2 regions of the Aeromonas sp. ASNIH7 genome follow, and region 1 is predicted to be linked to the other one. Evidence: predicted binding sites of a transcription regulator. Region 1 holds the regulator's gene; the other holds the start of a gene.
The links. Region 1 encodes sigma-54, which starts transcription at its own class of promoters, with help from an activator protein. Its sites were predicted from a motif close to TGGCACNGTTTTNGCTT; they were not measured.
Positions count from the first base shown of each region.

Region 2: the regulator sigma-54 is predicted to act here: its motif matches at 2,172-2,188, upstream of flgA (flagellar basal body P-ring formation chaperone FlgA).

Region 1 covers NZ_CP026226.1:1,631,079-1,635,211, reverse strand. The annotation lists gene lptA (lipopolysaccharide transport periplasmic protein LptA) at 1-242, shown strand, start outside; gene lptB (LPS export ABC transporter ATP-binding protein) at 255-980, shown strand; gene C2U47_RS07665 (RNA polymerase factor sigma-54) at 1,046-2,485, shown strand; gene hpf (ribosome hibernation promoting factor) at 2,506-2,793, shown strand; gene ptsN (PTS IIA-like nitrogen regulatory protein PtsN) at 2,796-3,242, shown strand; gene rapZ (RNase adapter RapZ) at 3,283-4,133, shown strand, end outside.
Region 2 covers NZ_CP026226.1:387,821-391,953, forward strand. The annotation lists gene flgB (flagellar basal body rod protein FlgB) at 1-336, opposite strand, end outside; gene C2U47_RS01705 (CheR family methyltransferase) at 398-1,222, opposite strand; gene C2U47_RS01710 (chemotaxis protein CheV) at 1,240-2,151, opposite strand; gene flgA (flagellar basal body P-ring formation chaperone FlgA) at 2,389-2,994, shown strand; gene flgM (flagellar biosynthesis anti-sigma factor FlgM) at 3,089-3,409, shown strand; gene C2U47_RS01725 (flagella synthesis protein FlgN) at 3,406-3,822, shown strand; gene yfcE (phosphodiesterase) at 3,866-4,133, opposite strand, start outside.

The sequences.
Region 1 (4,133 bases):
GCAAACCGGTCAATGCCCATGGCAACAGCATCCGCTACGAGCTTAAGAACCGGCTGGTGACCATCACCGGCAATGGCCAGCTCAAGCAGGAAGACAGCCAGGTGACCGGCGATCTCATTCGCTACGACATCGTCAAGCAGAAGATGATTGCCGAGAGCAAGGGGCCCACCCAGCGCGTCAAGACGGTGTTCCTGCCGGATCAGGTGGAGAACTTTGACAAACCCGCCGATCAGAAGAAGTAGGAAACAACAGCCATGGCAGTGTTAAAAGCAACGGGTCTGCAAAAGAGCTACAAGCGCCGCATGGTGGTCAGCGATGTGAGCCTGGAGGTGGGAACGGGCCAGATCGTGGGCCTGCTCGGCCCGAACGGTGCGGGCAAGACGACCTCCTTCTACATGATCGTGGGCCTGGTGCAGCGGGATGCTGGCCTCATCACCATCGACGAGCAGGACATCAGCCTGCAGCCCATGCATATCCGTGCCCGCAATGGCATCGGCTATCTGCCTCAGGAGGCCTCCATCTTCCGGCGCCTGTCGGTGTTCGACAACTTGATGGGGGTCATGCAGACCCGCAAGGGGTTGAGCCGCGAAGAGCGGGAGGATAAGGTCGAACAGTTGCTGGAAGAGTTCAATATCACCCATATCCGCGACAGCCTGGGCCAGAGCCTCTCGGGTGGGGAGCGGCGCCGGGTGGAAATCGCCCGGGCGCTGGCGGCAGAGCCGAGATTCATTCTGCTCGATGAGCCTTTCGCAGGTGTTGATCCTATTTCAGTCATCGATATCAAAAAGATCATCCAGCATCTGAAAGAACGCGGGTTGGGTGTGCTGATTACGGACCACAACGTCAGAGAGACGCTGGATGTGTGCGAGAAGGCCTACATCGTCAGCCACGGCAAGATGATTGCCGAGGGCGCGCCGGCCGATATCCTCGCCGATGAGCAGGTCAAGCGCGTCTATTTGGGCGATCAATTCAGTCTATAGTAAGGGGGCACCCCTCATTTTTGTTAGGTGACTGCCTCGCTGAACATAAGGATATCCCGACGTAGATGAAGCCGACATTACAGTTGCGTCTCGGTCAGTCCCTGACCATGACGCCACAATTACAACAAGCGATTCGTCTGCTCCAGCTCTCCACCCTGGAACTCCAGCAGGAAATTCAGCAAGCGCTCGACAACAACCCCTTGCTGGAGCAAGAGGAGAACGAGGCGCAGGAAACCAGTCAGGCAGAGACACAGGACGCCAGTCAACTCGACTCCAGCGATGCCATGGCCCAGGAGAGCATGCCGGATGAACTGCCGGTGGACACCACCTGGGACGAGGTCTACTCGGCCGGTACAGCCCAGAGTGCAGGCCCCATCCATGACGGGGAAGACAGCGTCTATCAGGGGGAGACCACCGAGAACCTGCAAGACTACCTGCTGTGGCAGATGCGGCTCACCCCGTTCAGTGATGTGGATGCGGCCATCGCCCTTGCCATCATCGATGCCATCGACGAATCCGGGTATCTGACTGCCACCCTCGAGGATATTCAGGCTGCAGTCAGCAGCGAGGAGGTAGAAGTCGAACTGGATGAGATCGAAGCCGTGCTCAAGCGGGTGCAGCATTTCGATCCGGTCGGCATCGCCGCCCGTTCGGTGCAAGAGTGTCTGCTGATCCAGCTCGGCCAGTATTCGCCGGACCTGCCCTGGCTCGACGAAGCCAGAGAGGTGATCCGCGAACACATGGACCTGCTCGGCAATCGCGACTACCGCACCCTGGCTCGCAAGACCCGCCTCAAGGAGAGCGATCTCAAGGAGGTGCTGGATCTCATCCAGCAACTGGAGCCCAGACCCGGCAACGGCATCATCCAGAGTGAATCCCAGTACGTGATCCCGGATGTGTCCGTGGTCAAGAAGGGCAGCAAGTGGGTGGTTGAACTCAATCCGGATTCTGCTCCGCGCATCCGTGTCAACGAGGCCTATGCGGCCATGGCGCGCAATGCCCGCAGCAGCACGGATACCCAGTTCATCCGTTCTCATTTGCAGGAGGCCAAGTGGTTCATCAAGAGCCTGGAGAGTCGTAACGACACCCTGCTCAAGGTGGCCAGCTGCATCGTCGAGCAGCAGCAGGGCTTTTTCGAGTACGGCGAAGAGGCCATGAAACCCATGGTACTCAACGACATCGCGGAAGCGGTGGAGATGCATGAGTCGACCATTTCACGGGTCACGACCCAGAAGTACATGCATACGCCCCGCGGCATTTTTGAACTGAAGTTTTTTTTCTCCAGTCACGTCAATACGGAGGGAGGAGGAGAGTGCTCATCGACCGCTATTCGCGCCCTGATCAAGAAGCTGGTGACGGCGGAAAACCCCGCCAAGCCGCTTAGTGATAGCAAGATCGCGGATTTGCTGGCCGAACAGGGTATTATGGTGGCGAGACGCACGATCGCAAAGTACCGTGAATCCTTGTTGATCCCGCCATCCAATCAGCGCAAACGCCTGGTTTAGGCAAACAAAAGGAAGACGTTATGCAAATTAACCTGACCGGACACCATGTCGAGATTACCGAAGCTCTGCGTGATTATGTGAACAACAAATTTGCCAAACTCGAGCGTCACTTTGACCATATCAACAACGTACACGTGGTGTTGAGCGTCGAAAAACTGAACCAGATCGCCGAAGCCAAGCTGCATGTCAGCGGGGGAGAGGTGTTCGCCAATTCGCAGCATGCCGACATGTATGCGGCGATTGATACCCTGCTGGATAAACTGGATCGGCAGATCATCAAGCACAAAGATAAGTTAAATCAAAAATAACTATGCAACTTGAACACATACTGAGTCGGGACTGCACCAAGAGTGCGGTCCCTTGTACCAGCAAGAAACGCGCGCTCGAGATCATCAGTGAACTGGCCGCAGAGCGCCTCGGCGCTTCCCGCCAGGTCCTGTTTGAAAGCCTGCTGGCGCGAGAAAAGATGGGTAGTACCGGGATCGGAGCCGGTATCGCCATCCCCCACGGCCGGATTGACGACGCCTTCGCGCCGACCGCCGTGTTGATGACCTTCTCCGAGCCCATCCCTTTCGATTCTATCGACAATCAACCGGTTGACCTGCTCTTTGCATTGCTGGTGCCGGAAAGCGAGTGCAAGCAGCACCTCAAGACTCTTTCCCTGATGGCATCCAAACTGGGTGACAAGGCCGTCTGCCGCCAGCTGCGCCAGGCGACCAGCGACGAAGAACTCTATCAGATCATGACGTCGGCCTGAGGCCGGGTCTGACACAGCCACGTTGGCGTGAGGGGACAAGATGCAGTTAATTGTAGTAAGCGGTCGTTCGGGCTCCGGCAAGACGGTGGCCCTGAGGGTGCTCGAGGATCTCGGGTACTACTGCGTGGACAACCTGCCGGTCAACCTGCTGCCCCAGTTGATCGTGTCGGTGGAGAGCCAGTATGACAAGCTGGCGGTCAGCATCGACGTGCGCAACCTGCCTGCCCAGGCAGACAGGCTGGAGAACCTGCTGAGCCAGGTGCGCAACGAGGGGCGAGTCAAGTTCTCGAGCTTCTTCTTCGATGCGGACAACGCGACCCTGCTCAAACGCTACGGTGAGAGCCGCCGTCTGCACCCTCTGTCCCGCAACAAGCTTTCGCTGGACGAGGCGATCCGGGAAGAGACCCACCTGCTGGCACCGCTCTCCTCGACCGCCGACCTGCGCATCGACACCACCAACCTCAGCATCCACGATCTCAGCGAGCTCATCAAAACCCGGGTGCTCGGCAAGAAAGAGAACGAACTGGTGCTGGTGTTCGAGTCGTTCGGTTTCAAGTACGGCATTCCCAAGGATGCGGACTTCGTGTTCGACGCCCGTTTCCTGCCCAACCCGCACTGGATCCCGGAGCTCAAGCCCTTCACCGGCAAGGATGAGCCCGTGGCCAACTACCTCTCCAGCCAGCCGGATGTCATGCTGTTCATCCAGCAGATCGAGAATATGCTGGGGACCTGGTTGCCCCACCTGGAGCGCAACAATCGCAGCTATGTGACCGTCGGGATCGGCTGTACCGGCGGACAACACCGCTCGGTGTTCATCGCCGAGCGGCTGGCCAGCGCATTCCGGTTGCTTGGCAAGAACGTGCAGATCCGCCATCGCACGTTGGACAAGCG
Region 2 (4,133 bases), 1.2 Mb from region 1:
GGCCTGGTATTCAAGGCTGTTGCGCAGGAACTCGCTGCGCTCCTGCTGTACGTCCACCGTGTTGCCGTCACCGGTATCCGGTTGCAGGGGATTGCGGTACTGGGTCGTGCCCGGGGAATCCATCTGCAAGGCGAAGTGCTTCTCGCTGGTAGTGCTGAGCCCGAACCCTTGCTGGCCCTGGGCATCCTGCAACGCTTGTGAGAAGTTGATGTCACGGGCCTTGAAACCCGGCGTATCCGCATTGGCGATGTTGCTGGACAACACCTCGGCACGCTTGGCGCGCACGCTCAGCGTGTACTGATGAACACCAAATGCCTTGTCGAATGAAATTGCCATAGCACACCTCCTGCTTCATGGATATTTAGCAAGAGGTGTGCCAAGAGGGTATTGAGCGGGGTTATTTGACCTTGTAGACGATGCCGGGGTTGCAGCGGATCATCTCGAACTTATCGGTGAGGCCAGCCAGAGACTCGGAGGCCCCCAGCATCAGGTAGCCGCCAGGATTGAGGCTGCTGGCGAACTGGTTGAGGATCTTGGATTTCACTTCGGGCGCAAAGTAGATGAGCACGTTGCGACAGAAGATGATGTCAAACTTGCCGAGCAGGCTGTAGCTCTCCAGCAGGTTGAGAGGGCGGAAGCTGGTCAATTTTCTGACACGCTCCACCACCCGCATCTTGTTGTCGCCATAGGGTTCGAAAAAGAGTCGCTTGCGCTCGGGGGAAAGCCCGCGAGCCAGTGCAAGGCTATCGTAGATCCCTTCCTTACACTGGTTCAGCATGGTGCTGGATATATCGGTCCCTACTATTTGCACCCCGCCCGGCATGCTACCCGGCCGTTTAACTTGCTGCTCCAGCGCCGTCATGGCGATGGAGTAGGGCTCCTGTCCGGACGAAGAGGCGGCAGACCATATCTTGATGGTGCGACCGCTCTTACCAAGCTCCGGGAAAATCTTGTCACTCAATAACTGGAACGGATAGGTATCGCGAAACCACAAAGTCTCGTTGGTGGTCATGGCATCGATCACTGCCATCTTGAGTTCCCGCTCGCGCACGCTCATCGCCCGGGTGACCAGATCAGACAGACTCTCGATACCAAACTGAGTCATCAAGGGCGACAGGCGGCTTTTAACCAGATACTGTTTGTTGTCACCCAGTACTATGCCGCTCTGTTGTGCCAGAAAATTGCTGAATTGCCTGTATAAGTCGTCCGAAAGTGTCTTCATGCAGTTGTTCTTCTTGATTAGAGAGCGCCTTGTACGGCCTTGGCCAATTCATCCGGCTGGAATTTGGCAATGAAATTGTTCGCTCCGACTTTCTGCACCATGGCCTGATTGAACACCCCACTGAGGGAAGTGTGCAGGATAACATGCAAATCCTTGAGGTTGGGATTGTTGCGGATCTCGGCGGTGAAGGTATAACCATCCATCTCCGGCATTTCAATATCTGAAATAACCAATGCAATCTGATCATGTATGGGGCCATTTTTGGACATCTCCAACAACATGTTGAGCGCTTCCCGTCCATCCTTGGCCAGCACGCACTGCACCCCGATAGCCTCCAGTGCACGTTGTACCTGCTTGCGCGCAACCGAAGAGTCGTCCGCAACCAGCACGGGACGCCCGTGAGGATTGCGCTCCACGCTTGCTTCCACCAACTCGGTGGACACCTCAGTGGAGACCGGCGAAATCTCGTTGAGAATGCGCTCCACGTCCAAGATCTCCACCAGCTCGCCATCTACCTCGGTCACTGCCGTCATGTAGTTGATGCGACCAGCCCCTTTGGGTGGCGGCAGAATGGACTCCCAGTTCATGTTGATGATGCGCTCGACCGAGTGGACCAGGAACCCCTGAATGGAGCGGTTGTACTCGGAGATGATGATGAAGCACTTGGAGAGATCCTGGATGGGGCGCTTGCCCATCGCCATGCTGAGATCGATCACCGAGATGGTCTGGCCACGGATATGTGCCACGCCGCGAATGCAGGAGTTGAGCTTGGGCATGACGGTCAGAGGGGGACACTGCAGCACCTCGCGTACTTTGAATACGTTGATGCCAAATCTTTGACGTCCATTGAGACGAAACAGCAGCAGCTCCAGCCTATTTTGTCCCACTAATTGGGTTCGCTGGTTAACCGAGTCCAGAACACTCGCCATAAACACTCCCTAAAAATGCTTGGCACTGATCGTGCATATCATTATGCATGCACATTGGCTTGCATCAGACCATCGTTGTTTCAACAACAGAATAATTCTGGAGCAAGCATAGTTAACTACGGTGGTATACGTGAATAACTTATCGACCGGTAAGCAAAAATGATTAGTAGACTTTTCCTTATCTTACTGCCGTTTTGCAGTCTGTCTCACGCCATGGCGTCCGAGGTCACCGACTATCTGCAAGAACAGGCACAGGCGTTCGTGCTCGACCAGCTCGATATTCCCCTCGATGCACAGGCCGACGTCAAGGCCGGCACCATTGACGAGCGCCTCCCCCTCACGCGCTGCGAAGATGCCCTCACCATTTCCCTCCCCGCCCGGATGGAGATCCGTCGCAACACCACCGTCTACCTCAAGTGCGAGGGAGATAAATCCTGGGATCTCTATCTCCCTGTCCGGGTCAGCATCCAGAAACCCTATGTCACCGTCGCCGTCCCGGTTGCCAAGGGAGACATCCTGAGCGAACCGATGCTGACCTTGGCATACCAGGACCAAACCCTGATCCGTGGCGACTACCTTACCGATCCGACCGCACTCATCGGGGTACGCAGCAAACGTGAGCTCAAACCGGGCCAGCCAATCAGACTGACCCAGGTCTGCGTGGTCTGCAAGGGGGACCAGGTCACCCTGAGTGCTGAAAACAGCAGCATGCAGATCAAAACCATGGCCCGCGCCTTGCAAGATGGCAGCTTCGGAGACATGATCCGGCTTGTCAACACGCGCTCGGGCAGAACGGTGCAAGGCCAGGTCAGTGCAGTGGGCTCCGTGATTGTGACATTCTGACACATGAATGCACTGCGCAATTTTTTTCTAAAGTTCTGACCGCCGTCACCGATACACAGGTAAGCGAACAGTAAAGCAGACGAAGGTAAACCTTATGGCTATCAACAATATCAACAACTTGGCTAACAACCGCCTGCAAAACAGCGGCAGCAGTCAAGGTGTAGCCACCAAGCCGGCGACCTCCAGCGAGGGCAGCCGTGCGACCACCGTCAAGAGCGACTCTGTCTCCTTGACCAGTGAGGCGCAGCAATTGCAGCAGATGCAGAAGACCCTCAACACCGCCTCCACCGGTAACGAGAGCCGCGTCGAGAGCCTGAAGAAGGCCGTGGCCAGTGGGGAGTACAAGGTCAACAGCGAAGCCGTGGCCAGAAAGATGTTCAGCTTCGAAGCCGATCTGGATAAACGGTTGGGATGATGGACCTCCCTTCGCTGCTGCGCGCTCAGGACGACAACCTCTCCCAGATGCAAGGCTTGCTGGCAGAGGAGTTCGACCTCCTCAAGGCTCACCGGGCCCTTGCCTTGCCGGCACTCGCCGATCGCAAGCAGCAACTGCTGGTGGCCATCGAGATGCTGGACAAGACTCTGGCAGAGCTACCTGACTTGCAGCAACAGCTGGGCGCCTTCCCGACCCAATTGCAGGCCCTTCAAGCCAAGCTGGAAGCCTGTCAGGAGCAGAACAACCTCAATGGACGTCTGCTCGAACTCAGTATTGTCTCCAATCGCCGTCTCGCCAGCTTCCTCAGCAAGCTCAGAGACAGCAGCTCCCTGACCTATGACGCCAAAGGCAATACCCGCTCAGGCACCCGCTCTTTCGGGATCAAGGCCTGATCTCCTCTCCCCCTTCGGGCTTCCTCTCCTTTTGGGCCCCTAGTCAGAGCACCAGCTGCATCAGGGTTTCTCCATCCTTGCAGGCATGAATGCTCATGCGGCCCTCGTGATATCGCCCATAACTGGCCACCCACTCGCCCCTTGGAAAACAGATAGACCCCGGGTTCATCAGGATCATCTCTCCTTCCTGACATAGCACAGGCACATGGGTATGACCGCTGATGAACAGGCTCCCTGCAGGCAGGGGCACGTTGCTGGGCTCATAGAGATGACCGTGGCTGACAAACCAACGCCGCCCATCCACCAGTAGC